DNA from 2 places in the Isoalcanivorax beigongshangi genome. Region 2 is predicted to be linked to the other one. Evidence: predicted binding sites of a transcription regulator. Region 2 holds the regulator's gene; the other holds the start of a gene.

Region 1 (15,453 bases), 1.8 Mb from region 2:
CCCAATCGCTGGTGCAGGCGCTGGAGGGCGGTACGCGCGACGAGCGCGTGGCGGCCACCCGCAGCGAATGGGAGAAGGCGCAGTCGGCCCGCGAACTGGCGGCCAAGAGCTGGGAGCGGGTGCGGGCGCTGGCGGATGAAGGCCTGGTATCCGGCCAAAGCCGCGATGAGACCTGGACCCTGTACCAAGTGGCGTTGCGCACCGAAGAAACCGCCCACGAAATCCACAAGTTGGCACTGGCCGGCGCCCGCGATGAAGCGCGCGATGCCAGTCACGCCAGTCAGCAGGCCACCGATAGTCTGCGCGAAGAGGTGCGCAATCTGCTCGACGACACCCGTATCAAGGCCCATCGCGGCGGCGTGGTCAGCGATGTGTTGCTGCAGCCCGGCGAGCTGGTGCCGCAAGGATTTCCAGTGGTGATGTTGGTGGATTACCGCGACGCCTGGGCGCTGTTCAACGTGCGTGAGGACCTGCTGTCTGCGTTCCCAGAGGGGCGCGAGTTGACGCTGCAGGTGCCGGCACTGAAAGCCTCGGTGCCGTTTGTGGTCAGCCATGTTTCGGCGATGGGCGATTACGCCACTTGGCGTGCCACGGCGCCGGGGCAGGACTTTGACTTGCGCACCTTCGAGGTGGAGTTGCGTCCGCGTGAGCAGGTGGAAGGGCTGCGGCCGGGCATGAGCGTGGTGCTGGATCTTGCGCCCTGAATTGGACGGCTGGCAGGCGCTGCGCGCCTCGCGCTGGCTGCGGGTGTTGGCGCTGTGGCTGATGCCGGTGCTGCTGGTACTGCTGGCCACGATCTTTGCCGAAGGAACGCCACGGCAGATGCCGGTGGCGGTGATCGACCACGATCACAGCTCCGCCACCCGTGCGCTGGTGCGGGCGCTGCACGCCAGCCCGGCGCTGGCGCCGCAGCAGGGCGTCAGCTCGGTGACCGAAGGCACGCTGCTGTTGCAGCGTGGCGAGGTGCTGGCGCTGGTGACGTTGCCGCAGGGTTTTGAGCGGCAGTTGCGGCGCGGCTTGAGCCCCGAGCTGGTGGTGTTCTACAACAGCCAGTACCTGATGGCCGGCAAACTGGCCGCCACCGCGGTGCGCGAAGCTGCGGCGGAGTACTCCGCCCGCGCTGGCGTCACGCTGCGGGTCACCTATGGCCAGGATTTGCTCGGCGCGGTGGCTGCCGCCGCACCGGTACGGCCGCAGATGACGCCGCTGTTCAACCCGTCCATGAGTTACGCCCACTTCCTTGCCACCGCCATCGCCCCGGCGATGTGGCAGCTGGTGGTGGTGATGACCACGTTGCTGGCGCTGCACTGGCGCCAGCAGCAGGCGCCCTGGCCGCACGCCAGTGGTGAGCGCTGGCGCGCATTGGGCCGGCTGCTGTGGCCGATCAGCCTGCTGCTCATTATTCAAGCGCTGCTGATGCTGTGGGCGTTCCATCAACTGCTCGGCTGGCGCGGCCAAGGTCACTGGGGTTGGCTGGTGCTGGGGCTGGTGCTGATGCAGGCGGCGGTACAAAGCCTGGCGGTGGCGATCATGGGCAAGGTGCAGGATGTGGTGCGGGCATTGAGTCTATGCGCCGCCTATCTGGCGCCGGCATTTGCCTTCATGGGCGTTACCTTCCCGCGTGCTGACATGAACGGGCTGGCGCGCTTCTGGGGCAACCTGATGCCGTCTACCCACTACATGAAAGTACAGATTCCGGTGGCCGATCAGGGCGCGGGGCTGGCGGTGGTGGCGCCGGCGTTACTGGCGCTAACGTTGTTCCTGCTGGTGCTGCCGCTCGGCGTGCGCTGGCTGCGGCCGGAGGCGAACCGATGAGCTTCTGGCGGTTGCTGTGCGCGGAATGGCAGGCGGTGCGCGCCGACTCGGCGGTGATGCTGGTGCTGTTCGGCGGCATCTTGTTCTACGCGGTGCTGTATCCACTGCCTTACAAGCACAATGTGGCCGGCGAACAGCCGGTGGTGGTGATCGACCAAGACCGCACGGCGTTGTCGCGCACGCTGATTCGGCGCGTTAATGCCACGCCGCAGGTGCGCGTCAGCGACCAGGTGTTCAGTGTGGCGGAAGCCCGCGAGCGGTTGGTGGCGGGGGCCGCGCACGGCATGCTGGTGATCCCCGAACACTTCCAGCGCGATGTGCTGCGCGGCAGCCCCACCACCCTGTCCTATGCCGGTGATGCCAGCTATTTCCTGATTTATGGCACGGTGGCCGAAGGGCTGCTGACCGCCGGCACCACGCTGGTGCTGGAAACTCAGGCGCTGCGCAGCTTGATGGTGCGCGACAGCCAAGCGCCGCTGGCGGCACAGCTGCAGCCGGTGCGAGTGCTGGCCAAGCCGGTGTTCAACGCGGTCGGTGGTTACCTCAACTACGTGCTACCGGCGGTGTTCGTGCTGATTCTGCATCAGACCATGCTGATCACTCTTGGCGGCATCACCGTCAAGGACCGTGCCCGCCGCGCTGCCGGCGTGGTCAGTACGCCGTTGCTGCCGGCGCTACTGGCGCGGCTGCTGTTGTTCGTCGGCCTATACATGTTGTTTGCCAGCCTCTACTTCGGCTTTTTCCTGGCTCTGAACGGCGTGCAGGCGGTGGCGCCGCTGGCGCAGTTGCTGCTGTTCACACTGATGTTCCTGGTCACCACCGCGCTGCTGTCGCTGATGCTGGGTTACTGCTGGACCGCGCCAGAACAGCCGATTCTGCTGGTGCTGATCTCATCGCTGCCACTGGTGTTCACCATTGGCTTTGCATGGCCGGTGACCAGCTTGCCAGGCTGGTTGGACGCGCTGGTGAATCTGGTGCCGGCGCGGCCGGGCATCCAGGGGTTGCTGGTCTTGAATCAGATGGGGGCCCCATGGTCGGTGCTGGCACCACAGGCGGGTTGGCTGCTGGGGCAAGGGCTGCTGTTTGGCGGCCTGCTGCTATGGCGAGTCAGGATGACGCGGGGTTGAACGACCGGGCGCCCGAGGGCGCCCGGCCGGGTATCAGAACGAAGCCAGGCCAGAGCAGGCGTCGACGATCTCCTGCGCGGCTGCCAGCAGATCTTCATCCACTACCAGAAGCGGCTGCTGCGGCAGTGTTACTTCAAACCCGTTAGGGCCCTGGGACACGGTGACGTCGCCGCTTGGCAAATAAAATGTTGCTTCACCTTGCGGCGGTAGCGGGCGGACTATCGGGTGACTGCTGATCAGGTCCACGTAGCCATCCAGTGGGCACACAACCTCTTGAGCGCCGTCGTAGGAGATCGCCTCATAGCCGACGCGAGCACGGGCGGACAGAATCTCACCGTTGCCAGGCTGCATCTCGAACTCTGCAAAGGGCCCATTGCCATAGCCGGTGATGCTCAGCTTGAACTGGGTTTTTTCTCGCAGACTGCGCTCTGATCCCGGGTTGCGGTTGTAGATCTCGGAGGTCAGTACGCTCGACTGGGAGGCCCTCAGCTCCGTGCCGCCTTGGAGCAGCGCCTGGCCATTGACGCGTGTGTAGATCACCCCCTCGATGGCCGCTTGTATTTCCTCCGCCCGCAGTTCAACCGGTTGCCCCGGCGCACCGAGTTCGAAAGCGGAATTGAACTGTGATGCCTGGTCGACACCAAGCACAGCGCTGCCATTGACTGATATTTTGATGCCTTCTTCGGTTTGCGGGTTAATGATGACTGCTTGGCAGTCCTGCCATTGGTAGCGGGTGTTGGTCAGCGGCCCGCCGGTCCAGCCAGTTGGTTCCGTGTCGAGCCGTTGTGTGGACTGTGTGCCTTCGGTGACGCAGCGGGTGTCATCCGCAGGGTCGAGCGCCATCTGCGACAGGTTGAACACCATCCCAGGCGCAAACAGTACTTTGTGGTGCAGGTCCTGAATAAGCAGGTAGTGCGCCAGCGCTTGCTGCGCAGATAGCGAGGCCGCCGCATGGGTGATGTAATCGCCGCTGTTTGGGACAGAACTGGAGCTGCTACCGCCGCAAGCGGTAAGCAGGCTGGCGCTGAGCAAAATGCTTGAGCAAGTGAGACGGATGGAGAGGCTGCGCATGGGAGCGGGATTCCAGTAAGGGGTGATGACCGCGCAGTCTAGGTGCCGCTCCGTGTCGCAGCCCGCCTCAACGGGTGGAAGGGGGTCATGGGCCGCCGGGCGGTTGTCGCCGCCCCGCCCACGTTTGCCGGGTGGGCAGGGGGGTGAGACAATCCCCTCCACTTCGGCACCCGCCCTGGGTGCGTCTGTGTTGCCAGAGCCTTCCGAGTCCATGACTGATTCCGCTACCGCCAAGCTTGATCAACACCTGCCCGAATCACTGCGGGTGCCGCCCAACTCCATTGAAGCCGAGCAGGCCATCCTCGGTGGTCTGATGCTCAACAATGACGCGTGGGACCAGGCCGCCGAGCGTATCAGCGAGGCGGATTTCTACCGCAAGGACCACCGGCTGATCTTCCGCGTGATGGGCCAGCTGGCGGAGCAGGACCAGCCGCGCGACTTGGTGACGGTGTCGCAGGCGTTGGAACAGTTAGGCCAGCTCGACAGTGCCGGTGGCATCGCTTACCTGTCGGAACTGTCCAGCAACACGCCCAGTGCTGCCAACATTGCTGCTTACGCCGACATCGTGCGCGAGCGCTCGATCCTGCGGCAGTTGATTCAGATTTCTCAGAAAACCGCCGACAAGGCATTTCGCCCGGAAGGGGCCACCAGTGCCGAGATTCTCGACTCCGCCGAGTCTGCGATTTTCGAAATTGCTGAACAGCAGCAGAAGGGGAATGGCCCGCGCGATATCCGTTCGCTGCTGAAAAGCACTGTTGACCGCATTGACGAGCTCTACCGCACCAAGACCGCCGTGACCGGCTTGTCCACCGGCTTTGAAGAGTTGGACAAGATGACCTCTGGCTTGCAGCCGGCGGACATGGTGGTGGTGGCGGCGCGGCCGTCCATGGGTAAAACCACCTTCGCCATGAACCTGTGCGAGTACGCCGCCATCCACTGTAACAAGCCGGTGCTGGTGTTCTCGATGGAGATGCCCGGCGAAAGCCTGGTGATGCGTATGCTGTCCTCGTTGGGGCGCATTCCGCAGCAGAACGTGCGCTCCGGCAAGCTCGACCCGGATGACTGGCCGCGGGTCAGTTCGGCGATCCAGATGCTGTCGGAAAAACGTCTGTTCATTGACGACACCGGCGGCTTGTCGCCGCTGGAAATGCGCGCCCGCGCGCGGCGGGTTGCGCGCGAATGCGGCGGTGAACTGGGCTTGATCATGGTCGACTACCTGCAGTTGATGCAGGTGCCCGGCAGTGACAACCGGGTGAACGAAATTTCTGAAATTTCCCGTTCCCTGAAAGGTATCGCCAAAGAACTAAACGTGCCGGTGATTGCCCTGTCCCAGCTCAACCGCTCGCTGGAACAGCGGCCCAACAAACGGCCGGTGATGTCGGACCTGCGTGAATCCGGGGCGATCGAGCAGGATGCTGACTTGATCATCTTTTTGTACCGCGACGAGGTGTACAACAAGGACACGCAGGAAAAAGGCATCGCCGAAATCATCATCGGCAAGCAGCGGAACGGGCCGATCGGCACCACCCGGTTGGCGTTCCGCGGTGAATTCACCCGCTTTGACGATCTTGCCCCCGAGTACTACCAGGCTTACTCCGGCGACGAATAAGCCGTTTGCTGTCCGGCGTTGACGCCGTGGAGACCGACATGACCCGAGGCACCCGACTGGAATTGCGCCCGCAGGCGCTGGCCGCCAATGCGCGCCGAGCGCGGCAGTGGGCCGGTGACGCCAACTTGCTGGCGATGGTCAAAGCCGACGCCTACGGCCACGGTCTGACCACCGCCGCCGCCGCACTGGCGGCCGACGTCGACGGCTTCGGTGTGGCGGTGACTGCAGAGGCCATCGCCCTGCGCGAGGCCGGGGTGCAGCGACCGATCTGGGTGATGGAAGGCTTCTTCGATGCGGACGAATTGGCCGCCGGTGCGGCGCTGGACCTGCACTGGGTGGTGCACGCGCCGTGGCAGATCGCGCTGCTGGCCGCCTGGCATGGCGCGCCGGTGACGGTGTGGTTGAAGCTCGATACGGGCATGCACCGGCTCGGCGTGACGGTGGAAGAAGCGCCGGCCACCATCGAACAATTGCAGGCGCTGCCGCAGATCACGCTGGCCGGTTTGGTCAGCCACTTCGCCTGCGCCGATCGCGCCCAAGATGACATGAGTGCAGCGCAATTGTCGGCCACCAAGGAGCTGGCGCGGGTGTACCGGCTGCCGTTCAGCGCTGCCAACTCTGCCGGTCTGAGCCGTTACCCGCAGGCGCGTGGCGCTTGGGTGCGGCCGGGCATCTGTCTGTACGGTGCCACGCCGCGCGAGGATCACAGCGCCGCCGAGCTTGGGCTGGCAGTCACCCAACGACTGAGCGCACGACTGATTGCGATCCGCGACATTGATGCCGGCGAGTCGGTGGGCTACGGCGCCCACTGGGTGGCCAAGGTGCCGAGCCGCATTGGCGTGGTGGCGATTGGTTACGGCGACGGTTACCCGCGCCACGCCCCGGCGACCACGCCGGTGGCGGTGGGCGGCGTGCGCACTCATTTGGCCGGCCGCGTGTCGATGGACATGCTCACCATCAACCTCACCGGGCTGCCGCAGGCGGCGGTGGGTGACGAAGTGGAACTGTGGGGCGATACCGTGAGTGTCGATGAAGTGGCGCAGGCGTGCGGCACCATCAGCTACGCGCTGTTTTGCCAGATTACCGCGCGGGTGCCGCGCGTCGTGGCCGGAGACGCCTGATGGCTGCCAAGCGTAAAACCGCCTATGTCTGCAGTGATTGCGGTGCCGACCATGCTAAGTGGCAGGGCCAGTGTAGCGCCTGTGGTGCCTGGAACACGCTCAGCGAATTTGTGGTCGACAGCACGCCCAGCCGTGCCGGCGCCAGTGTCGGTGGCAGCCGCAGTGGTTTTGCAGGCAGCCTCGCCACGGTGCAGCGGTTGGACCAGATCGAACTGAAGGAAACGCCGCGTATTGGCACCGGCATGGTGGAGCTGGATCGGGTGTTGGGCGGCGGCTTGGTGCCCGGTTCGGCGATCCTGATTGGCGGCCACCCCGGTGCCGGCAAGTCGACGCTGCTGCTGCAGGTGCTGTGTCGGTTGGCCGCAGAAAAGTCCTGCCTTTACATCACCGGCGAGGAATCGCCGGCGCAGGTGGCGATGCGCGCCGAGCGGCTGCAACTGCCCAAGGATCAGCTACGGCTGGCAGCGGAAACCGATGTCGAACGCATCCTTGACCTAGCACGTGCGGAAAAGCCCGCCATCTTGGTGATCGACTCGATCCAGGTGATGTACCTGCAGGGCCTGCAATCCGCGCCGGGTTCGGTGGCGCAGGTGCGCGAATCAGCCGCGGCGCTGACCCGATTTGCCAAGCAGACTGGCACCGTGCTGCTGTTGGTCGGCCACGTCACCAAGGACGGCACCCTGGCCGGGCCAAAGGTGCTGGAGCACATGATCGACTGCTCATTGATGTTGGAAGGCTCCACCGATTCCCGTTTTCGTACCTTGCGTGGACTAAAAAACCGCTTTGGCGCGGTCAACGAGCTCGGCGTGTTTGCGATGACCCAAGAAGGGCTGCGCGAAGTAAAAAACCCGTCTGCGATTTTTCTTAATCGCGCTGAAGAAGTGTCGTCCGGCTCGCTGGTGACCGTGGTCTGGGAAGGCACCCGGCCGCTGTTGGTAGAGCTGCAAGCGCTGGTGGATCAGAGCCACTTCGGCAACCCGCGCCGCGTGTGCGTCGGGCTGGAACAAAACCGGCTAGCGATGCTGCTGGCCGTGCTGCACCGTCACGGCGGCGTGCAAGTGGGTGACCAAGATGTCTTTGCCAACGTGGTGGGCGGTGTTCGGGTGATGGAAACCGGAGCTGACTTGGCGCTGCTGCTGTCCATCGTGTCCAGCTTCCGCGACCGGACCCTGCCACGCGATATGGTGGTGTTCGGCGAGGTCGGTCTGGCCGGCGAAATTCGCCCGGTACCGCACGGCCAGGAGCGCCTAACCGAAGCGGCCAAACACGGTTTTACCCGCGCCATTGTCAGTGCGTCCAACCGTCCTCGCACTCCGATTGAGGGCATGGAAGTGATTGCCGTGCGCACGTTGGCGGAAGCCCTCGAACAGCAGTAAACCCTCTCTGTGAAAAAACATATTCACGCTGCGCGGCGTGCCGCTCGCGGCTGCTGCGCAGTGTCTCTCTCGCGGCGCGTCGCGCTGCTATTCCTCAGTGACACAATTGGGTCAATTTGGCGTGTAATGCTGCGCGGGCGGTCGTCCCACCGCGACAAGCGGCGTCGCGCTATCGGCCTTGGCCAATTGAACGCACTTCATCGCCTGCCTAGAGTTTGGCACCACTGTTCGTGTGACCCAGTTAACCTTTTCCGGCAGGGGTCGCGGTCCAGGGAGCGGGTGCGCCGGGGGGCGGCGGTGCTTTCTGGAGGCCGATAACAAGGACCGTCAAATCATGTCCCAAGCCAGAGATACGGCGCTCAGGCTGCTTGCCCTGTTGCGCTTGGTGCCGCTCGAACCCCGGCGGATTGCCACCTCCACCCTGCACGAGAAGCTGCGTGAGCGCGGATTTGCTGTAAGTCTCCGTACCGTCCAGCGAGACCTATTGCGTTTGTCGGGACCGTTCCCGCTGATGTGTGATGAATCCGTCATGCCCCATCGCTGGAGCCTGTCAGAAAGCGTGACCCAAGATCTGCGCGACATTGATGCGCCGATCGCATTGGCGCTGCATATGGCCGAAGACCATTTGCAGATGGTGTTGCCGCAAGAAGTGCTGGATGTGCTGGCACCCCATTTCAGCCGGGCGCAGAAATACCTGGCCGGCATGGAGAGCAACGAGTTGGCGCAGTGGCTACGGCAGCCGGAGAGCAGCCCGGAACGCTTTCCGGCAGCGCGGATTTCCACCGCCGTGTGGCAGCCGGTGGCGGCGGCAATCCTGGCGCGGCATCAACTGGATGTGCAGTACAGCAGTGGTGCCACCACGCCGGAGCGCTACCTGCGCATTCTGCCTTGTGGTCTGGTCACCCGCGAAGGCACCAGTTACCTGTTAGCGCGCGAAGAAGGGCAAGACCGACTGCACCGCTTCGCGCTGCACCGCATCGCGTGGGCGCGGCCGGTGGATGCGGTGGGCAGCGCCTGATTAAGGCTCCTTTACTGACTTCTTCACCCGATAGGCAAACGCCGCCCGCGTCATGCCCAGCAAGCTGGCCGCTTCGGTGTAGTTGTCGTCGGCCCGGCGGAGGGCGCTGCGCAGCAGATGGTCTTCCAGCTTGGCCAACTCAATGCGTTGGTCGAGCACTTGTTCGGCGATGCGCTCCAGCGTGGCAGCTTCGCTGCACACTGCTTTCAAGGTGCCGGACGCCGCATCGACGCGGTGTTCCGGCGCCAGTGGCGTGCTGACGCGCACGCTGCTGTGCACGAGCTCTTCGGAAATCGACTGATTTTCCGGGGTCAGAATTACCGCCCGCTCGATGATGTTTTCCAGTTCGCGGATATTGCCCGGCCAATGGTGCTGGTTTAGCGCCTGCATGGCGCGATCGGTAAGCCCCTGGGTGTTGCGCTGGTACTTGTGCTCATAGCGCTTGCGGAAGTGCTCCGCCAGCAAGCCGATATCGTTGCGGCGCTGACGCAGCGGTGGCACCACCACGGTGTAGGCGTTGATGCGGTAAAACAAATCAGCGCGGAACTTGCCTTGTTGCACCGCCATGGCCAGGTCTTCGTTGGTGGCGGCGACGATGCGCACATCCACCCGCTGGCTGCGGGTGCCGCCGACGCGTTCGATCTCTCCTTCCTGTAGCGCACGCAGTAGAGCCGCCTGGGCGCGCGGACTCAGCTCGATCACTTCATCAAGGAACAAGGTGCCGCCGTGAGCGCGTTCGAAGCGGCCGCTGCGCGATTGGGTGGCGCCGGTGTAGGCGCCTTTTTCGACACCAAACAACTCTGCTTCGATCAACTCAGGTGGGATCGCCGCGCAGTTCACCGCCACGAACGGGCCCTCTTTGCGGCGGCTCATGCTGTGCACCCGGCGAGCAAGGATTTCCTTGCCGGTGCCGGTCTCGCCGATCAGCAACATGGTGACGTCCGAGGGCGCGCCTTGATCGATCACTTTCAAGGCACTGGTGAACGGCGGCGCCTCGCCCAACGCCGGCGGAATGTCACTGGCATCGAGGCGCTGTTTTTCTAGCGCAACGATGCGCGATTGGAGTTCATAAAACTCATCAATCAACGGCGATATTTTGAATAATTGGCGAAAGTTTTCCGCGTCGTCCCATTCATGGGCGAGTTTGCCAACGATGATGCAGCGTTCGTCATCGTGGCCTTGGCACTCCACTTCTCGGTACTGAATTTCGAGGCCGGTGAAGTGGCTGGAATAGGCACAGGCATAGCCGATCAACGACCAGCACACGGGCTCGCCCATCGGCCCTAAGTGGGTGCGAGCGATCTCTACTTCAAACGAATCAATCCACTCGAATGAGGCATGGAAGTGCGGCTCTTCTGGGCGGAACTCCACATACAGTGGCACCACTTTCACCATGCCGCGCAGCGCATGCATTTGCGGGCCGGTCAGAAACGCTTTTTCCGGCGGCATGTCTGGATGCAGCTGGCGCGCCAATTCGGCATCGCGCAGCCCGGAGTAATAGCCCAGCCGCATGAAAAAACCTTTAGCGCGTTCAACACCGAGCGACATCACGATTTCGTGGCGAAATGACGCCAGCGAAAACAAGTCCAGCAACACCGCACGGCGTTCGTTGACCCACACCTTGCCGTCCACCGGCTCGAATTTGAGCTTGTTGAGCAGCTCGCCGAGATCGGGAAAGCACAGGGTCGTGTCGGGCTCAGTCATGAGCGAAGCACCTGTTGTCATTGTTATGGCCACCGAAAGTAGCGCACGGGTGCAGCGGGTTCAACCACGCGGCTGTGAACGCAGCCACGGGCTTGATGAAAACATCACTTCTCGTTTTTGCCTGAGGATTTGATCAAAGCCTCGCGCGGCTTCACGTGTCAAAAGGCTCTTCGCAGAACAACCAAAATTAAATTTTTTTCTTTCTAAAACAGCCTGTTGTGAATGCTGATAGCAACTTGGCACGGCGCTTGCCTTGGCTATGTTGCCCGCAGCATGAGGAAGGAGGCTCTGCCCATGACAGTGCATCAGCCGGCCCAGGCGCGGCACCCCGGCAGCAGTGACGGCGCCGTGGTGCCGCTGCCGCTGACCAAGTACGTACGGGTGCGCAGCGCGCCGGATGCCCGGTTTGTGGAGTTCGATTTTTCCATCAACGACCCGACGCTGTTTGTCGAGCTGGTGTTGCCGCCAGAGGCGTTCAAGAGTTTTTGCGCCACTCACGAAGTGCGTCACATGACGACTGAGCAAGCGGCAGCGGTGGACGCCGATATGGAGAAGTGGCGCTACGGCGACGACACGCTGATGGCGCGCCAACGCTGACGCGCGGCGCGACTGCGCCACAAGTTGATAACAACAACAGGCGGTGATTAGCCGCCACGGAGAAGGTGAGAAACATGGTGCTTGAGATCAAGACGTCCGCCCTCGAGCCGGTGCGCAACGTCTACGCCAACTTGGAACGCCGTTTTGGTGACAAGGCGGCCAGCCGCTACCAGGAAGCCACCTACGATCTGCAGTCGGTGGTCAATTTTCACTATCGCCCGCTGTGGCAGCCGCAACATGAGCTCAACGATCGCGCGCGCACCGCCATCGTGATGAGCGATTGGTACGACTTCAAAGATCCGCGCCAGTTCTACTACGGCGCCTACGTGCAAAACCGCGCCAAGATGCAAGAAATCGCTGAAAGTGATTTTGCGTATTTCGACAAACGCGCCCTCAAAGACAACCTGTCGCCGAAGGTGTGCGACTACCTGATCCATCGGCTGCTGCCGCTGCGTCACGCGGAAAGCACCGCCAACCTCAACAACATGTATGGCTGCGCCTTCGGCTTCGGCACCGCTATCACTCAGGCGCTGCTCTACAACGCCATGGACCGCCTTGGCATTGCTCAATATCTGTCGCGCATCGGCTTGCTGTTGGATCACAACAGCGGCAGTTCACTGGCCGCTGCCAAAGACAGCTGGCTGCATGCCGCCGAGTGGCAGGGCCTGCGTGCGCTGTGTGAGCAGATGACGGTGGTGCAGGACTGGTTCGAGGTGGTGTTGGCTCAAAACCTGGTGCTCGACACCCTGGTGTTCGACCTGTTCTACCGGCAGATGGACGACAAGCTGGTGGCTGACGGCGCCCGCGATGTGGCGTTGCTCACCGACTTCATGCGCAGCTGGAACAAAGACATCTGCCGCTGGTTCGACGCGGTGGTGAAAGCCGCTGCCGCCGAATCCGATGCCAACCGCGCGCAGCTCAATCAGTGGATTGCCGACTGGCGCGCACGGGCTGCCGAGGCGCTGGCACCGATTGCCTCAGCGGCATTGGGTGACGACGCCTTAGCGCAAGCCTTGGCGGCGCTCGATACCCGCGTCAGCAAACTCGGCCTCGGCGCCTGACAGGAGAACTGCCATGTCGAAAGTTTATATCGCGCTGCAGGACAACGATGACGCGCGCTACATCGTGGAAGCCATTGAAGACGACAACCCCGATGCCGTGATCCAGCGGCAGCCGGCCATGATTCGCATTGAGAACAGTGGCCGGCTGGTGATTCGCAAGGCCAGCGTGGAAGACAAGATGGGCCGCGACTGGGAGCTGCAAGAGTTGCACCTGAGCCTGATTACCCTCGGCGGCAACGTCAGTGAGGACGAGGACGAGATGGTCCTGCACTGGAACTGACCGCGCCCGCGCCACCACAACAACAAAAGGGTTAGCCATGAGCACGCAAAAAATGAACCTCACCGAGCGCTACCGCGCGCTCACCCGTGACCTCGACTGGGACTACTCCTACGCTGATCGCAAAGAGGCCTTTCCGTACGAGGATTTCGAAGGCATCAAGATCACCGACTGGTCGAAATGGGAAGATCCGTTCCGTCTGACCATGGATGCTTACTGGAAATACCAAGCTGAAAAAGAAAAAAAGCTGTACGCCATTTTTGATGCGTTCGCGCAAAACAACGCCCATCTGAACGTCGCCGACGTGCGTTACGTCAACGCCATCAAGCTATTCCTGACCGGCGTAACGCCGCTGGAATACCAGGCTTACCAAGGCTACGCCCACGTCGGTCGCCAGTTCGGTGGCGCTGGCGCGCGGGTGGCCTGCCAGATGCAGTGCATTGACGAGCTGCGTCATGTGCAAACCCAGATTCACGCCATGAGCCACTACAACAAGTTCTTCGACGGCTTCCAGGATTGGTCGCACATGCACGACCGGGTCTGGTACCTGTCGGTGCCGAAGTCGTTCTTTGAAGATGCACGCACCGCCGGCCCGTTCGAGTTTCTGGTGGCGATCAGTTTTAGCTTCGAATACGTGCTCACCAACCTGCTGTTTGTGCCGTTCATGTCCGGCGCGGCCCACAACGGCGACATGGCCACCTGCACCTTCGGTTTTTCCGCGCAATCCGATGAGGCGCGCCACATGACGCTGGGGCTGGAGATCGTCAAGTTCCTGCTGGAGCAGCACGAAGACAACGTGCCGATCGTGCAGAAGTGGATCGACAAATGGTTCTGGCGCGGCACCCGCTTGCTGTCACTGGTGGCGATGATGATGGACTACATGTTGCCCAACAAAGTGATGTCGTGGAAAGAAGCCTGGGAGGTGTATTTCGAGGAAGCTGGCGGGGCCCTGTTCAAGGATTTGGCCCGCTATGGCATCAAAATGCCGGAGTTCGTCAAGACCACCGAAAAAGAAAAAGAGCACGTCTCGCACCAAGCCTGGTGGATTTTCTACAACTACAACCACGCCGCCGCCTTCCACACCTGGATCCCATCGGATGAGGAGCTGGATTGGCTGAGCGCCAAGTACCCGGACACCTTCGACAAGTACTACCGCCCGCGTTGGGAGCTGGCGCGCAAGCTGGAAGCTGAGGGCAAGCGCTTTTACACCGCCGGCCTGCCGCAGCTGTGCCAGACCTGCCAAATCCCGATGGCGTTCACCGAGATGAGTGACCCTGAGCAGATTTGCTACCGGCTGTCTGAATACGAGGGCGAGAAGTACCACTTCTGCTCCGACGGTTGCCAGCACGTGTTCGATCAAGAGCCAGAGAAATTTGTGCAGGCTTGGCTGCCGGTGCATCAAATTTTCCAGGGGAACTGCGGCGGCCCGTCGGTGGAGGAGATCCTCACCGATTACTACAACATCACCCTCGGCCAAGACAACTTGGACCTGAAAGGATCGCCGGACGAAGAACGCTGGAAGAAGTGGAAAAAAGTGTCCTGAGCGTGTCACCGGTCCGCCGCGTTGCGGCGCGGCGGACGCACTAAGAAAAAGGATAACAACATGCCCGTACAAGCGATTGTTAACGACTACAAGATGCCGGCGCTCGATGTGCAGGCCAATTTTCACGGCAACCAGCTGCTCTACATCGGCTGGGATCGTCACCTGATGTTTTGCGCCCCCTTCGCGTTTGCGGTGAGCCCAGACATGACGCTGCGCGCCTTTCTCGATGAGGTGGCCGGTCCAGCGTTTGCCGCCCACCCGGAATTCGATCAGGTGCGCTGGGAAGACGCCGAGTGGCGTCATGACCATCGCCCATTTGTGCCGCAGTTCGACCAGTCGCTGTCGGCCCAGGGCATTACCCACAAATCCATCCTGCGGTTCCTGACTCCGAACCTGAAAGGGTTCCAGGGCAAGGGTGTGTGAACGGGAGCAGGTCATGACATACGAAGTGGTTGTGGAACCCACCGGGGCTGTGGTCACGGTGGAGGAGGGCCAGACCCTGCTGGCCGCGGCGCTGCGCCAGGGTGTGTGGCTTCCGTTTGCCTGTGGTCATGGCACCTGTGGCACCTGCAAGGTGCAGGTTCTGGAGGGCGACTGCGACACCGGCGATGCCTCGCCCTTTGCACTGCTGGATATGGAGCGCGAAGAGGGCCGGGTGCTGGCGTGCTGCGCGTTGCCGCAGTCAGATTTGGTGATCGAAGCAGACATCGATGTGGACCCGGACTTCGCCGGCCACACAGTGGAAGACTACCGCGCCACTGTGGTGGCTATCGAAGCGCTGTCACCCACCATCAAGGGCATCACCATGGCGTTGGATCGTGACATGGCGTTTCAAGCCGGCCAGTACGTGAATCTGGAAATTCCCGGCCTTGGCGCCACGCGCGCATTCTCGATTGCCAATCCGCCGAGCCGGCCCGACACCGTGGAGCTGCATGTGCGGCGGGTGGAGGGCGGTGCCGGCACCGGCTGGGTGCACGACCAGCTGCAGGTCGGCGACAGCGTGGCGCTATCCGGGCCTTACGGGCAATTTTTCGTGCGCAGATCAGATGTGAAGGACGTGATTTTTATCGCCGGCGGCTCGGGCCTATCAAGCCCGGAATCGATGATTGCCGATCTGCTCGAACGCGGTGATGA
Region 2 (15,453 bases):
TGGTGTTCGCACTGGCCGGGCTGGAACTGCAGTTCTTGCCGGACTGGCCCCGTGCGCGCGACATCAACGGTTCCTTGGTGATCGACAACTTTGATTTCCGTGCCCGTGATCTGAGCGCCGAGATCCTCGACACCCAGATACGTGCGGCGCAGGTGGACTTGATTGACCTGGTGCCGGAGCACGCGCCGCTGCTGGTGGTGCAGGGCGATGTGGATGGTCCCGGCAGTGATTTGCAAACGCTGTTCTGGGCGTCACCGCTGGCGGCGGTATTGCCGGAAGCACTGTCGCAATGGCAATTCGGTGGCGGCCGTATTCAGGGCCGGTTGTTGTTGCAGCAGCCACTCAGTGACCACAGCGCTGGGCGCCAAGAAGTGTTGGTGCAAGGGCGGGTGGAAGGCTTGCGATTGGTCTCGGAACAGTGGCGCTTGACGCTGGATGATCTGCACGGCGACGGCGAGTTCAGTCTCCAACGCGGGCTGCAATTCCCGTCCATCTCCGGGCGCCTGCTGGGCTCGCCGGTCCAGGGGCGGGTGCTGACCCGGCGCGAGGACCTGCTGGTGGAAGCGCGCGGGCCGATGCCGGTGGCCACGGTGCAGCGCTGGCTGCAACAGCCGTGGCTGGCGCCGTTGTCTGGCCAGCTTAATTACCGTGGTCAATTACAGCTGCCACGTCATGGCGGCAGCGCGCCGCGATTCCAGCTCGATACGGACCTCAATGGTGTCAGCTCGCTCTATCCCGCGCCGCTGGGCAAGCCGGCGGCGCACAAGCTACCACTGTCGCTGGTGGTGCGTGGCGCCGAGCAAGGCACCCGCATCAGCGCGGTGCTGGAAGGACTGGGCGCTGCCCATTTGGCATTGGATCAAGACGGCGGCCTGCAACGGGGCGCGGTGCGGTTTGCTGCGCCCGGCGTCAGCCTGCCGGAGCAAGGCTGGGTGATTGACGGTCAGGTGCGCGATCTGGACCTGCCCGGTTGGGTGGCGCTGCTGGCGGCGGACGACAACCCATTCGCCGGTGGCGGTGGTGGGCTGACCTCACTGCGGCTGGCGCTGGATGCAGATGATGTGCAGTTGGCTGCGCAGCGCCTCGGCGCCACCCGGTTGGTGGCACAGAATCGTGGCGGCGGCTGGCTGATGGGGCTGAACAGTGCGCGGCTCGCCGGGGAACTGTACCTGCCGCCGGATTACCGCCAGCGTGGCGACACGCCATTGGTGGCTGATATTGAGCGCTTGGTTTGGCCGTTCTCGGACGTGGTCAGCAGCGATCCGGCGCGTTGGGAGTCGCTGACCCCGGATACGGTGCCGGTGGCCGATCTGAGCGTGCGCAATCTGGTGGTGCACGGCACTGCCTACGGTGATTGGCAGGGCCAACTGCGCCCGCGCGATCACGGCACCGTGTTGCAGGGTCTGCACGGTCAGTGGGGCGCCACCGTGGTGACCGGCGATGTGCAGTGGTGGCAGCAAGAGGGGCTGCAGTACAGTGCCCTCAATGGCCATTTGGCCAGCAAAGACCTGGGCGCATTGCTGCGCAGTGCCGGTGTCGATCATTTTGCTGACAGTCGCAATGCCTCCGCCCACCTTGACCTACGTTGGCAAGGCGGTTTGCTTGATTTTGACCCGCGCGCCTTGCAAGGCACCATGGACGTCACCGTGGAGCAGGCCTCACTCTATGCATCGGACCGCCACGCCTCGGCGTTGAAAGTGCTGGGACTGCTGAATATCGGCAATACCCTGACCCGGCGGCTGCGGTTGGATTTTTCTGACCTGGCCGACGATGGCTTGCTGGCGGACCGGGTGCGCGGCACCTTCCAGTTTGATGGCCCGCGCATCGACACCGACAACCTGCGCATCCGCTCGGCCGCTGCCGAGTTTGAGATTGCCGGCCGGCTCGATGTGGTAGCGCAGACGCTGGATTATCAGATTGACGTCACGCTGCCGCTGTCGAGCAATCTCTACGCCGGTTGTCTGGCGGGGCCGGCGGCCTGTGCCGGCATCTTTGTGGTGGAGCGCCTGTGGGGCGATCGCCTGGAGAAAATGACCAGCATGAAGTACCACGTGGCCGGCCCCTGGGACAGCCCGCGGGTGAATGAAAAGCCCAGTGACTACGCACCGACGGAGGAACATTGATGCGTATCGCCGCTGTCCAGCTGTGTGCTGGAACCGATCTGGGTGCCAACCTGGCCGCTGCCGGCGAAGGCATTGCCCGCGCTGCCGCGGCCGGTGCCGCCTTGGTGGTGCTGCCAGAGAACTTCGCCTGTTACGGTGGTGATTATCGCGCCTTCGCCGCCGAGCAATCGCCGGTGGTGATGGAGTGGCTGGCGGCCCAGGCCCAGCGCCACCGCATCGTGGTGCACGGCGGTACGCTGCCGCTGGCAACGCGCCCGGATGGCAGCCTGATGGCCGATGGTCGGGTGCGCACCAGTTCACTGGTTTGGGGCAGCGATGGTGAACTGCTGGCCCGCTATGACAAGATCCACCTGTTTGACGCCGAAGTGCCGGACGCCCAAGGCCGCTACGCCGAGTCCGACCAGTTCGAACCGGGCGACCAGTTGGTGTGCTTGCAGGTGGGCGGCTGGACGCTAGGGCTGGCGGTTTGTTATGACCTACGCTTCCCGGCGCTGGCGCAAGCATTGGTTGGGCAGGGCGCCGAATTGCTGCTGTACCCGAGCGCCTTCACCCAGGTCACCGGTGAGGCGCATTGGTCGTTGCTACTGCGGGCGCGGGCGGTGGAGACCGGCTGCTATGTGTTGGGCGCCAACCAATGCGGTCAGCACAATCCTAAGCGTGCCAGTTATGGTCATTCGCAATTGATCGATCCATGGGGCCAGATCGTCGCCGAGTGCGATGGGCAGCCCGGCCTGCTACGGGCCGAACTCGACAAATCCTGGCTCAGTACCGTGCGCCAACGGCTACCGGTGCAGAGCCATCAACGTTTGCAACCGGTGTGGCAACAACATGTCCGTGATTCCTGATCCCCGTTCCTTGGCCGTGGCCGACAGCGCCGCGGCGCTGCATGTGGCTGACCGCGTTGAGGGCGACGCGGTGGAGCAAGCCCGCGCTCTGCTGCTGGCGCCGGCGGCGCTGGATGACAGTGCGCTGTCGGCGCTGCTGAGCCAAGCCATGACTGCCGGCGTTGATTACGCCGATGTTTATTTCCAACACTCACGCCACGAAGGCTGGGTGCTGGAAGACGGCGTGGTGCGCGACGCCAGCTACAACCTTGAGCGCGGCGCCGGGGTGCGGGTGGTATCCGGTGAGCGCACCGGTTTTGCCTACAGCGATGACATCCAACTGCCGTCGCTGCGTCAGGCCACCGATGCCGCGCGCGCTATTGCCCGCGCCGGCCAACAGCAGCGGCCGCAGGCGCTGAACGGCCATGGTCGGGTGCAGTTGTATGGCGGCGAAGACCCGATCGGTGGCTGGGATGCGCCGCGCAAAGTGGCGTACCTGACGCGGCTGGACCAGTTGGCACGCCGCTGTGATCCGGCGGTGGTGGAAGTGACGCTGTCGCTGCACGCGGTGCAAGACATCGTGCTGGTGGCCGCCACCGATGGCACCTTGGCCGCCGATGTGCGGCCGTTGGTCCGGCTCAGTGTGTCGGTGTTGGCCGAGCGCAATGGCCGTCGCGAACGCGGCAGTGCTGGCGGCGGTGGCCGCGTGGCGCTGGATTGGTTCGAGGAGGGCCAGCGCGGTGAAGCGTGGGTGCGCGATGCGGTGCGCCAAGCGCTGGTGAATCTGGATGCGCAGCCGGCGCCGGCCGGCACGCTGCCAGTAGTGCTGGGCCCCGGCTGGCCCGGTGTGTTGCTGCATGAAGCGGTGGGCCATGGCTTGGAGGGCGACTTCAACCGCAAGGGCACGTCGATGTTCGCCAAGCGCATGGGTCAGCAAGTGGCGTCGTCGCTGTGCACGGTGGTGGATGACGGCACCCTGCGCGGCCGCCGCGGCTCGCTCAACGTTGATGACGAAGGCACCGCCACTGAATGCACCACGCTGATCGAGAACGGTCGGCTGGTGGGGTACATGCAGGACAAGCTCAATGCGCGCTTGAGCGGCCACCGCGCCACCGGCAACGGCCGCCGCGAATCCTACGCGCACCTGCCGATGCCGCGCATGACCAACACTTACATGCTGCCCGGCCCTCACGATCCGGGTGAAATCGTCGCCTCGCTGGAGCGCGGCATCTACGCCGTCAACTTCGGCGGTGGCCAGGTCGACATCACCTCTGGCCGGTTCGTGTTTTCCACCAGCGAAGCTTACTTGGTGGAAAACGGCCGCATCGTGGCACCGGTGCGCGGCGCCACCTTGATCGGCAGCGGCGCGGAGGTGATGCAGTCGATCACCATGGTTGGCAACGATCTGGCGCTGGATACCGGCATCGGCGTGTGCGGCAAGGAAGGTCAATCGGTGCCGGTGGGCGTCGGCCAGCCCACGCTGCGGGTGGAAGGGCTGACTGTCGGCGGTACTGCCTGATACTGACTTCGATCGACCCCGCGTGAGCGGCAGTCGATCCGTGGCTGGGCACGGTGGCCCCTGCTGCGTTGGGGTGCCCGCGAGAGTAAGTCCGGCAGCGAGGGCGCTGCCGGCTTCGCGGTGGGCCTCGGCTTGGCGGCTTGGACGTGGTGGTGACGGCCATGTTGCTGCCGGGTCTATTTGCCATACCGTTACCGTCCTGGCTCCCGTTCCTGATTCCGACCCCGATACTGGTGCCGGTGCCGGTGCCGGTTTCGGTCCCGATCCCGGTGTCGGTGTCCGTGCTGATGCTGATGCTGATGCTGATCTTGGACCTGACCTCGCTCCTAATATCGCTCCCAATGGTGTCTTCGCTGCTGAGACCGCCCCCGATTTTATGGGTCCTGTTTGCCAAGTGTTTTGCCTCGGCGTCGGTTGTGATCTCCCCAATGATCACTGTGCTTGGCCGGTGCCGTCGGTCCGTCGCATGGCGGCCGTGACACGCCGCTTGGCAGTGCGACTATGATGCCGATGAATGTCGATGCAGAGGGCTGCATCACCACCTTGCCGGCTCGACCGGTGGCGACACCGTTTGCGGCACTGGTGGACGCTGCGCGGGAGGGTCTGGCGGCGACGGGTCTGCTGCATAGCCTGGATCTCTACGGCAGCGTCGCCAGTGGCGCGGGGCTGCCGTTCCGTTCTGATCTGGACCTGTGCCTGATGCTGCGGCAGCCGCCGTCAGCGGCGGTGCGGCAGCGGCTGGAGACGTTGTGCCGGCAGCTGGCGCAGCGTTGGCCGGTGGTGAGCAAGGTGGATCTGGGCTGGTTGGGCGATCTGGAAGGCCGGCAGGGTTTGGCGTGGCGTTACTGGCTGAAACACCATTGCGTGCACCTGGATGGGGTCGATCTGGGGCCGGCGCTGCCGCGCTGCCGGCCATCGCGGGCTCTGGCCTGGGCGGTGAATGGCGATGTGCTGAAGGCATTGGAACAGTACGACCGGCGTTTGCTCGCCGCTGGGGACTGTGCGGAGGTGTTGCGCTGGCAGCGGCAAGCCGCCGGCAAACTGATCCGCTCTATCCATGTACTGCGTAACGACGATGACCGTGATTGGCCGATCAGTTTGGCCCAGCATCGTCAGTGGTTGACGCGGACTTGGCCGCAGCAGACCTTGGCGCTGGATTATTTTATGCAGCAGGCGCAGCAACCGGTAGTGGATGTGGTGCCGTTTCGCCAGCGGCTGGCGGCGCTGTAAACATGGCTGCGCGCGGGGATGGAATCGGCTGCTGCCGATTGAGGCCGCCGCGCCGCTCAATACAGCGGCGCGTGGCGCTCCAACTCGTTCAGGTAGTTGTAGAATTTGCGCCGTTCGCGTTTGAAGCGTTCACGGGTGGCGGCGTCCGGCTCGACACCGTCCGGCGCGCGGGCGGCCAGGTAGTTGCGCAGCAGGTTGCGCAGATGCTGGCGGTCGGCCTCGCTGTATAGGTCGGTGATCTCGTTCAGTACCGGTTGCGCGGCGCGGCTGTCGGCGCAGGCATCAAGGCGTTCCATCCAGTCCAGCAACCGCTTGTGGCGGGTCGGGTCGGTGAGCGCGGCCAGCGCCCGCTCGATGGCCTCGCCATCGGCACCGCGCATCAATTTGCCGATGAACTGGGCATGGCGGCGGCGGGCTTCGTGGGAGGTGATGCGGCGACTTTCGTCAATGGCGCGCAGCAGCGGTTCGGTGAGTGGCAAACGGGCTAATTCACCGGCCTTCAGACTCATCAATTGTTCACCGACATCCTGCAGCGCACTGACCTCTCGCTTGAGTGCCGATTTGCTGGGCAGGAGGTCGTCGTTATACTCGTCCATCTTTATCGAATTTCCGCTGCGGTCTTTGGCCGCCAAGTGTACTTGCCCATGCCCACGAACGAAATGTCTGCTGCCCCCACTGCGCTCGACAGCGAGCAGGAACTGCTGCACCTGCGTGCGCGCGCCGAGGCGGTGCTGGCAGAAGCCGCACGGCTCGGTGCCAGCGCTGCCGAGGTCAGCCTCAGCCTCGGTCAGGGGCTGTCGGTGACGGTACGCCTCGGCGAGGTGGAAACCCTCGAATTCCACCGCGACCAAGGCCTGTCGGTCAGCGTCTACAACGGCCACCGGCGCGGCTCGGCCAGCAGCAGTGACCTGTCCGATGACAGCCTGCGCGAAACGGTGGCAGCGGCTTGGGCGATTGCCCAATACACCGGCGAGGACGCCTGCAATGGTCCCGCCGAGGCCGCCCTGCTGGTGACGGAGGTGCCGGATCTGGACCTTTACCACCCTTGGTCGCTGACGGCTGAAGACGCTATTGCGCTGGCGCGTGAGTGCGAACAGGCCGGCCGCGACGACGCGCGCATCATTAACTCTGAAGGCGCCACCGTCAGCAGTGGCAGCCATGTGCGGGTGTTCGGCACCAGCCAAGGTTTTGTCGAAGGCTATGCCAGTTCCCACCACAGCCTGTCCTGCGTGCTGGTGGCAGAGCAGGAGGACGGCATGCAGCGCGACTACTGGTACGACAGCCAGAGCTGCCCACAGCGGCTGGCGCCAGCGGCGCAGATCGGCGCCAAGGCGGCGGCGCGTACCTTGGCGCGGCTCGGCGCAGGGCGGCCAGCCACCGGCGAATACGGCATCCTGTTGGCGCCGGATGTCGCGCGTGGGTTCATCGGCCACTTTGTCGCCGCCATCAGTGGCGGCGCGCTGTACCGTAAATCGTCGTTCTTGCTCGACCGTCTCAACAGTCAGGTATTCCCTGAGTGGCTGTCACTGCGGGAGTTCCCGCACTTGGCCGGTGGCCTGGCTTCGGCACCCTTCGACAGCGATGGGCTGCCCACCCGTGAGCAGGACTTTGTCCGCGACGGCGTGCTGGTGAGCTATGCACTGGGTCTCTATGCGGCGCGCCGGCTCGGCGCCATGCCCACCGGCAACGGCGGCGGCGTGCGCAACCTGCGCATCACACACGGTGACGCCGATGGTGCGGCGTTGGCGCGTGAGCTGGGCGACGGCATTTTGGTCACCGAGGTGATGGGGCAGGGCGTGAACCTGGTGACCGGCGACTATTCGCGTGGTGCCGCCGGCTTCCGTATCGAAGGCGGCGAGATCGCCGGCCCGTTGGAAGAATTCACGATCGCCGGCAACCTCAACCAACTGTTTGCCGGCTTGGTGGCGGCGGGCAGCGATGTGGATGCGCGCGGCGCTATCCACTGCGGGACCTTGTGGCTGGACCGCGTGAAAGTGGCCGGCGCCTGATTTTTTCTACTACTCAGTGACTCGAAGGGAGCACACGCAGCATGCAGGACAGCAATCCGTATCAACAACCCAGCGAATCAACGCTGCTCGCTGGTGCCGCCACCGGTCTTGAACCGACGCTGGTGGTCGGAGAACCGCAGGCGAGGCCGGCGGCCGCCGGCATCCAATGGCTGGTGGATACCGGCCGCCTGTTCAGCCGCCACTGGGGCGTGCTGCTGCTGTTCGGCCTGCTGCTGATTGGTGTGCAGGCGCTGTCGATCATCCCGTTCCTTGGCATCATTGCGATGTTCCTGCCGTTCTTCCTGATTCCGGGCTTGTTCGTGATGATTGGCGAGGCGGAGAGCCGTGGCACGGCGGCGCAGTTCAGCGATGTGTTCCGGCCGTTCTCCACGCACCTGGGTCCGTTGATCTTGCTGCTATTGCTGCTGGTCTTGGTGATGCTGGGCGTGATGCTGGTGCTGGGCGTGGTGATGTTCATCGGCGTCGGCTCCATGCCGAGCCCGGAAATGCTGATGAATGATCTCAATAATGGCCGGGTCGGTGCCCAAGCGCTGCTGATGCTGCTGGGCGGTTTGCTGGGTGTGGCGTTGTTCATCCTGGTGGGCGCTGCGTTCATGTTTGCGCCGGCGCTGGTGGTGCTGGGTAATCTGTCTGCTGGCGCGGCGGTGGCGGCGAGCATGCGCGGTGTGCTGCGCAATATCCTGCCGTTCTTGGTCAACGGTCTGGTGCTGATGCTGGGTGTCTTGGCAATCAGTGCCGTGCTGGGGGTGGTGGGCTACTTGCTCTACTCGCTGTCACTGCCCGGCGTGGTGCTGATGGTGCCCGCGGTGATCATCGGTGTGGCGCTGATGCTAGTGCTGATGCCGCTGGCGTACGTGTTCCAGTTCGCAATCTTCCGCGATATCTACCGCCGCGCTTGAGGGCTGGGCGGGCGCCATCCGGCGCCCGCCGCATTCCGGTTTTATTCTGCTTCGTCGAAACGCCGTGCGAACAGGTCGGCTAGTTCGGCCATGGCGGCGTCGGCTTCCGCGCCTTCGGCGCATACCTCTACCTCCGTGCCTTGTGCCGCTGCTAGCGTCAACAGCGCCATGATGCTTTTTGCGTCGGCGTGGCGCTGCGCCACGCTCAGGATGATGCGGGCTTCATGGCGGGATGCCACGCTGACCACTTTGGCCGCCGCACGGGCGTGCAGGCCGAGGCGGTTGCGAATTTGCAATGTGGCGTGGCAACGGGGCACCGGAATTCCTTGGTTCATGAGGACAGCTGCAGGTGGCGCACCTGCGGTGCCCAGCCGGATTTTTCCAATCGTCGCGCGAGCTGCTCGACCACGAACACCGAGCGGTGCTGACCGCCGGTGCAGCCCACCGCCACCGTCATGTAGGTGCGATCATTGGCTTCGTAGCGCGGCAGCCAGTCCAACAGCAGCCGTTCAATGTCATCAAGCAGCAGGGCGGTGTTGGACTGCGCGTTGAGGAATTCAATGATCGGCAGATCGCGGCCGTCGAACGGGCGCAGCAGCGGGTCCCAGTGCGGATTGGGCAGCACTCGTGCGTCCATCACCAGGTCGGCATCAGACGGTACGCCGTTCTTGAAGCCGAATGATTCCAACAGCAGAGACAGCCGGCCGCCGCGTTGAGCGACCCGGTCACGGATCAGGTTGCGCAGCGTGTGCGGTTCCAGGTGATCGGTGTCCACCAGCAGGTCGGCTGCGGCTTGAATGCACTCCAGCAGCCGGCCTTCGTGCTCGATCGCCTCGGACAGTGACATGTCTTGGTCGCTGAGCGGGTGGCGCCGGCGGGTGGCGGAAAAACGCTTCAGCAGGGTGTCGTGGTGGGCATCGAGGAAAATGATCTCGGTGGCCACGCCCTGGGATTTCACTTGCTGGAGGATGGCGTCGAACACCGGCAGTTGGCTGCGCAGATTACGGGCATCAATACCCACCGCTACCCGCGCGACGTTGTGGGTCTCTTCCTGCAATTGGCTCGCCAGCGTCGGCAACAGGCCAATTGGCAGGTTGTCCACGCAGTAGTAGCCAAGGTCTTCGAAAGCCTGCAGCGCCGTGGTTTTGCCGGAACCGGAACGGCCGCTGAGAATCACCAACTTCATCCAGCAGTCTCCGTGGGCCACGGCCGCAGCCGTGACCGGAATCATCTCAGGGGTGGGCGCCGGGGCCCGCTTAGGAGGTTATGGCTAACTCGATGTCAGAGTCCACCGCAGCCCGATACAAGGCGTCGCCGGAGTCGGCGGCACGCAGGCCATCGCGATAGGCCTGTTCATTGAACAGCGCCGCCAGGTGGCTGAGGGTTTTCAGGTGTTGTTCGGGGTTGTCTTCTGGCACCAGCAGCACGAACACCAGATCCACCGGGCGACCGTCAACGGCGTCAAAGTCCACCGCTTCTTCAAGGCTGATCAGCATGCCGGTAGCGGTGGTGCAGTGCGGTAACCGGCAGTGGGGAATGGCAATGCCTTCCCCAATGCCGGTACTGCCGAGACGTTCGCGAGCGATCAGGGCATCAAACACCTGTTGCTCATCCAGATCAGGGTTGTCGCGGGACGCCAGCTGGGCGACCTGGTCGAGCAGTCGCTTCTTGCTGCCGCCCTGCAGACGGTAGTGGGTTCGTTCCGGAGTGAGCAGTTCGCGTACGCGCATGGTTGATGCCTAGTTCGGTCTCAGTGTCCCTGGTTGCGGTTGACCGACTTCTCCTTGTGCTTCAGAAGCTGTCGGTCGAGTTTGTCAGTGAGCAAGTCAATGGCAGCGTACATGTCGTTGGCTTCGGCGGCCGCAAACAGCTCGCCCCCGGCTAACCGGATGGTGGACTCGGCTTTGTGGGAGGCGGGTTCCGGCGACAGCGTGACCTTGATGCTGGTGATGTGGTCGAAGTGGCGCTCCAGGCGCTCGAACTTGCCATTGACGTAGTCACGCAGGGCGTCGGTGATTTCCAGGTGATGGCCGCTGATGTTTATTTGCATGGCTGACTCCTGTACAGACTCATGGATCCGACATCCTGCGGGGCCGGAGTGTAGCGGTTTCCGAAAGCCATTACACCAGCCGCTTACGCTCGCTGGATGCCGGAATTTTCATCGCTTCCCGATACTTTGCGATGGTGCGTCGGGCCACCTGGATCCCCTGGTCATTGAGCAGGCTCGCAAGCTTGCTGTCACTTAAGGGTTTCTTTGGATCTTCGGCAGCCACGAGCTTTCTGATAATTGCACGAATCGCAGTACTTGAACACTCGCCGCCGCCGTCGGTGCCGACGTGGCTGGAGAAGAAGAATTTCAGCTCGAACAGACCGCGTGGAGTGAGCATGAATTTTTGTGTGGTGACGCGCGAAATGGTGGATTCGTGCATCTCCACCGCTTGTGCGATGTCGGCCAGTACCAGGGGCTTCATCGCTTCCTCGCCGTAGTTGAAGAAGTCCTGCTGTACTTCGACGATGCGCGCCGCCACTTTCAGCAGCGTCTCGTTGCGGCTTTGCAGACTCTTCAGGAACCAGCGCGCTTCCTGCAACTGGCCACGCAGGTAGCTGCTGTCCTCGTCGCGCTGGGGGCGGTTGGCAGCGGCGCTGTAGTAAGGATTAAGGCGCACCTTGGGCAAGATGTCGGTGTTCAGCTCCACCCGCCAGCGGCGGCCAACGCGGCGCACCACCACATCCGGCACGGTATGCTCCGGCTCGCTCGGTGCGATGGTCTCGCCCGGCGCCGGGTGCAGTTGGCGCAGCAACCCGAGGGCGGCGGCCAGTGCGTCTTCGGACAACCCCAGTTCACGGCGCAGGCGCGGCAGGTCTTGGGCTTCCAGCAGTGCCAGTTGGCCGGTCAGCGCCAGCGCTTCGGTGCGCCATGGTGTACGCGCCGGCAATTGCTGTAACTGCAGCGCCAAGCATTCGGCCAGGTCACGGGCGGCGACGCCGGGGGGGTCGAATTGCTGGACTCGGTGCAGCACCGCCAGTACTTCGTCGGGTTCTGGATAGTCGGCATCCGGCAGCGGCTCGCCCCATTCGCGGCGTGCGGTGGCAGCAATGTCGTCGAGCGCGGCGATCAGGTAGCCGCGCTCATCCAGTGCTTCGATGATGGCGTAGGCGATCAGTCGGTCGCTGTCGCTCATGCGCGCCAGATTCAGTTGCCACAGCAGATGATCTTCGAGACTGGCGTGACTGCCGGTGCGTTGCTCCCAGTCCTGTTCGTCATCCGGCGGGGCGCCGGCGCTGGGGGCTTCGGTGTAGACGTCATCCCAGTCCACATCCACCTGGCTGTCGTAGTCGTCGAGCACGGCGTCGTCCGCGCCGCTCACTTCGCTGACGGCGTCATCATCGTGCTCGGGTGCATCCAGTGGGGCGTCCTCATCCAGCTCCAGCAGCGGATTGGTTTCGATGGCCTCCTGGATTTCTTGGCGCAAGTCCAGCGTCGACAGCTGCAGCAGGCGGATGGCCTGTTGCAGTTGTGGCGTCATGGTCAGCTGTTGGCCAAGTTGTAACTGCAGGCCTGGTTTCATCCCCCGGTACTTCCTTGAAACGCTTGAACCCCCGGAGCATAGCAACAAGCAATTATCGTGCCCATTATTGACAAGCGTGCGGGAGCAGATTTTGTGATGGGTGCCGTGCCCGCCGGGTGGCACGGCACCGGGGATCAGAGACGGAAGTCAGCGCCGAGGTAGACGTCGCGCACTTTCTTGTTGGCGAGGATGTTGTCGGAATTGCCCGAGGCAATAATGTGGCCTTCGCTGACGATGTAGGCGGTGTCGCAAATATCCAGCGTTTCGCGCACGTTGTGGTCGGTGATCAGTACGCCGATGCCGCGGTCGCGCAGGTGCGAAATGATGCCTTTGATGTCGTTCACTGAAATCGGGTCGACCCCGGCGAACGGCTCATCCAGCAGGATGAAGGCCGGATCGGTGGCCAGGCCACGGGCGATCTCGGCGCGGCGCCGTTCACCGCCGGACAGACTCATGCCAAGGCTGTTGCGGATATGGGTGATGTGGAACTCCTGCAGCAGCTGTTCCATGGTCTGCTCGCGCTGGGTGGCGGTCAGGTCCTTGCGGGTTTCCAGGATCGCCATGATGTTGTCGGCCACCGACAGCCGGCGGAAAATGCTGGCTTCTTGCGGCAGGTAGCCGATGCCACGCCGGGCGCGCCCGTGCATCGGCAGCGCGGTGATGTCGTCGCCGTTGATCTCGATGCGGCCGGCATCCGGTGGCACCAGCCCAACAATCATGTAGAAGCAGGTGGTTTTGCCGGCGCCGTTGGGGCCTAGCAGACCGACCACTTGGCCCGCCTGAACTTCCAGCGACACATCTTCGATTACCCGCCGGCCTTTGTAGCTCTTGGCCAGGTTGCGTGCGCACAGCCGGTTCATCGGCGCGCTCCCTCGTTGTTGTTGCCCTGTTGGGTGTCGGCGGCTGGAATCACGATGCGCACCCGGTCCTCTGGGGTGGTGCCACTGGCTTCGACGTTGCGGCTGCGCAGGTCATAGACCACGCGGCCGCCTTCAAAGGAGCGGCCGTTCTGGCGGATGCGGGCGTTGCCGGACAGCACAATGCGCTGGTCGGCGACGTCGTATTCGAGTTTGTCGCCACGGGCTTCCAACTCATCGCCTTCACGCAGCGTGACCGGGCTGCCTTGCGCAATAACGTGGTGCAGCACGTCATTGCGCAAATGCAGCTCGATGCGATCGGCGGTGACCTGACGATTACCCTGGCGCAGTTCGGCATTGCCTTGGTACAGCCCGAAGCCGTCCTGTTGGCGGAACACCGCCTTGTCGGCACTGATCACCACGTCGCCGCCGCTGCTTTCGGTGGCCGCTTGGGCGGGCACGGTCAGTGCCAGGGCCAGCAGCAGCGCGCCAAGCGCCGGACGTTTACTGGGGAAGCTGTTCATAGCGGCTGGTCACTCGTCCGTTCAGTTCCAATTGGCCCTCGCCGAGGGCGGCGCGCATTGCGTCGGCGCGGGTTTCTCCGGAGCGGCCGCTCAGGGTGACCGGGCCCGGGGTGGTGAGCAACTCTTCCTTGGGCTGGTAAACCAGTTCCTCGGTAGTGAGCAGCACGTTTTCGTCGCCATGATGGCGGGCGTTGACCTCGTCACGCAGACGAATATGGTCGCCTTTTTCGGTGACGATGGCTTCCTTGGCGCTGACTTCCCATACCAGTTCTGGGTCGTACAGGCGGAAGTCCGGGTCGCTCAGCAGGGTGCGTTGTTCGCCATCCATCTCTGCCAGTTGGCTGGCGCGCAGGTCGTACTGCAGCCGCCCAGTTTCAGAAAAGCTTTGTGCGGTGACCTGTTCGGCGATCACGAACGGTGCGCTTTCACGGTCGCTGAACAGGTCTGGTACCCGGTCTTCCCATTCGTGCAGCGTCATCATGGCGACCAGGGCCAGCAGCAACACGCCGGTGGCACTGAGGACGCCTTGGCGCTTCATGCTTTACCGCCTTGGCGGGCACTGATAATCAGATCGCACATTTCGCGCACCGCGCCGTCGCCGCCGTTGCGGGTGGTGATGGCATGGGCCGCTTGCTTGGCGCAGTCGTGCGCATTGGGCACTGATAGCGCCAACCCGGCCCAGGCCAGTGCCGGTACGTCGGGCTCGTCGTCGCCGGCGTAGCCCACTTCGTGGGCGGCAAAGTTGAGCTGGTCGGCCAGCGCCTGCAGCGCCACGCCTTTGTCTTCACGGCCTTGGATCACATGCTCAATGCCGAGATCCGCAGCGCGGCGCGCCACCATGGCAGAGTTGCGCCCGGTGATGATCGCCAGCGTTACGCCGCTGCGTGCCAGTTGTTTGAGACCATGGCCGTCGAGGGTGTTGAACACCTTGAACGCTTCGCCGTCGGGACCGTAGTACAGGCCGCCGGCGGTCATGATGCCGTCGACATCGAACGCCATCAGGCGCACCCGGCGGGCGCGCTGCATCAGGTCAGTACTCATGCCACACCCGCCTTGAACAGGTTATGCATATTGAGGGCGCCGATCGGGCGCCGCTCGGCGTCCACCACGATCAGCCCGTTGATCTTGCGCTCGTCCATCACTTTCAGTGCTTCCGCGGCCAGCCGGCCGCTGTGAATCACTACCGGGTTGCGCACCATGACGGCGTCGATGCGCAACTGGCGCAGGTCGCTGAGCGGTTGGTCGAGCACCCGACGCAGGTCACCGTCGGTGAAAATACCGCTGAGTAGACCGTCGGCGTCGACTACCGCGGTCATGCCGAGGCCTTTGCGGCTGATTTCCATCAGGGCGTCGGTGAGCACGGTGTCTTCCGTCACCAGCGGCATGTCGTCACCGCTGTGCATCAGGTCATCCACGGTCAACAGCAAGCGCCGGCCGAGGCTGCCGCCGGGGTGCGATAGGGCAAAGTCCTCCGGCGAGAAGCGGCGGGCTTCCAATAGGGCGATGGCCAGCGCGTCGCCCATTGCCAATGCGGCGGTGGTGCTGGACGTGGGCGCAAGGTTATGCGGGCAAGCTTCTTCCTCCACCGCGACTTCCAGATGCACATCAGCTTGGACCGCCAGTGTTGATTGCGGTTTGCCAGTAATGCTGACCAGTGCGATGCCGCGGCGCTTGAGCACCGGTAAAATCGCCAGCACTTCGGCGGTTTCGCCGGAGTTGGAGAACGCCAGCACCACGTCGCCGCTGGTGATCATGCCGAGGTCGCCGTGGGACGCTTCGGCCGGGTGTACAAAGAACGCCGGCGTACCGGTGCTGGCCAGGGTGGCGGCAACCTTGCTGCCGATGTGGCCGGACTTGCCCATGCCGGTGACAATCACG

What was found. Region 2 encodes sigma-54, which starts transcription at its own class of promoters, with help from an activator protein. Its sites were predicted from a motif close to TGGCACNNNNNTTGCTNT; they were not measured.
Region 1: the regulator sigma-54 is predicted to act here: its motif matches at 11,079-11,096, upstream of AB5I84_RS02585 (phenol hydroxylase subunit).

The regions. Positions count from the first base shown of each region.
Region 1 is NZ_JBGCUO010000001.1:581,542-596,994, forward strand. Features, by position in the region: gene AB5I84_RS02540 (HlyD family secretion protein) at 1-704, shown strand, start outside; gene AB5I84_RS02545 (ABC transporter permease) at 694-1,815, shown strand; gene AB5I84_RS02550 (ABC transporter permease) at 1,812-2,942, shown strand; gene AB5I84_RS02555 (hypothetical protein) at 2,976-4,013, opposite strand; gene dnaB (replicative DNA helicase) at 4,225-5,622, shown strand; gene alr (alanine racemase) at 5,661-6,743, shown strand; gene radA (DNA repair protein RadA) at 6,743-8,119, shown strand; gene AB5I84_RS02575 (helix-turn-helix transcriptional regulator) at 8,454-9,137, shown strand; gene AB5I84_RS02580 (sigma 54-interacting transcriptional regulator) at 9,138-10,841, opposite strand; gene AB5I84_RS02585 (phenol hydroxylase subunit) at 11,136-11,438, shown strand; gene AB5I84_RS02590 (aromatic/alkene monooxygenase hydroxylase subunit beta) at 11,513-12,499, shown strand; gene AB5I84_RS02595 (MmoB/DmpM family protein) at 12,513-12,779, shown strand; gene AB5I84_RS02600 (aromatic/alkene/methane monooxygenase hydroxylase/oxygenase subunit alpha) at 12,817-14,319, shown strand; gene AB5I84_RS02605 (phenol hydroxylase subunit P4) at 14,380-14,742, shown strand; gene AB5I84_RS02610 (NADH:ubiquinone reductase (Na(+)-transporting) subunit F) at 14,756-15,453, shown strand, end outside.
Region 2 is NZ_JBGCUO010000001.1:2,403,033-2,418,485, reverse strand. Features, by position in the region: gene AB5I84_RS10990 (YhdP family protein) at 1-2,123, shown strand, start outside; gene AB5I84_RS10985 (carbon-nitrogen hydrolase family protein) at 2,123-2,968, shown strand; gene tldD (metalloprotease TldD) at 2,952-4,466, shown strand; gene AB5I84_RS10975 (nucleotidyltransferase family protein) at 4,968-5,696, shown strand; gene yjgA (ribosome biogenesis factor YjgA) at 5,753-6,292, opposite strand; gene pmbA (metalloprotease PmbA) at 6,341-7,705, shown strand; gene AB5I84_RS10960 (BPSS1780 family membrane protein) at 7,747-8,625, shown strand; gene AB5I84_RS10955 (HPr family phosphocarrier protein) at 8,667-8,960, opposite strand; gene rapZ (RNase adapter RapZ) at 8,957-9,811, opposite strand; gene ptsN (PTS IIA-like nitrogen regulatory protein PtsN) at 9,882-10,355, opposite strand; gene hpf (ribosome hibernation-promoting factor, HPF/YfiA family) at 10,376-10,675, opposite strand; gene AB5I84_RS10935 (RNA polymerase factor sigma-54) at 10,746-12,194, opposite strand; gene lptB (LPS export ABC transporter ATP-binding protein) at 12,329-13,054, opposite strand; gene lptA (lipopolysaccharide transport periplasmic protein LptA) at 13,051-13,575, opposite strand; gene lptC (LPS export ABC transporter periplasmic protein LptC) at 13,556-14,113, opposite strand; gene AB5I84_RS10915 (KdsC family phosphatase) at 14,110-14,616, opposite strand; gene AB5I84_RS10910 (KpsF/GutQ family sugar-phosphate isomerase) at 14,613-15,453, opposite strand, start outside.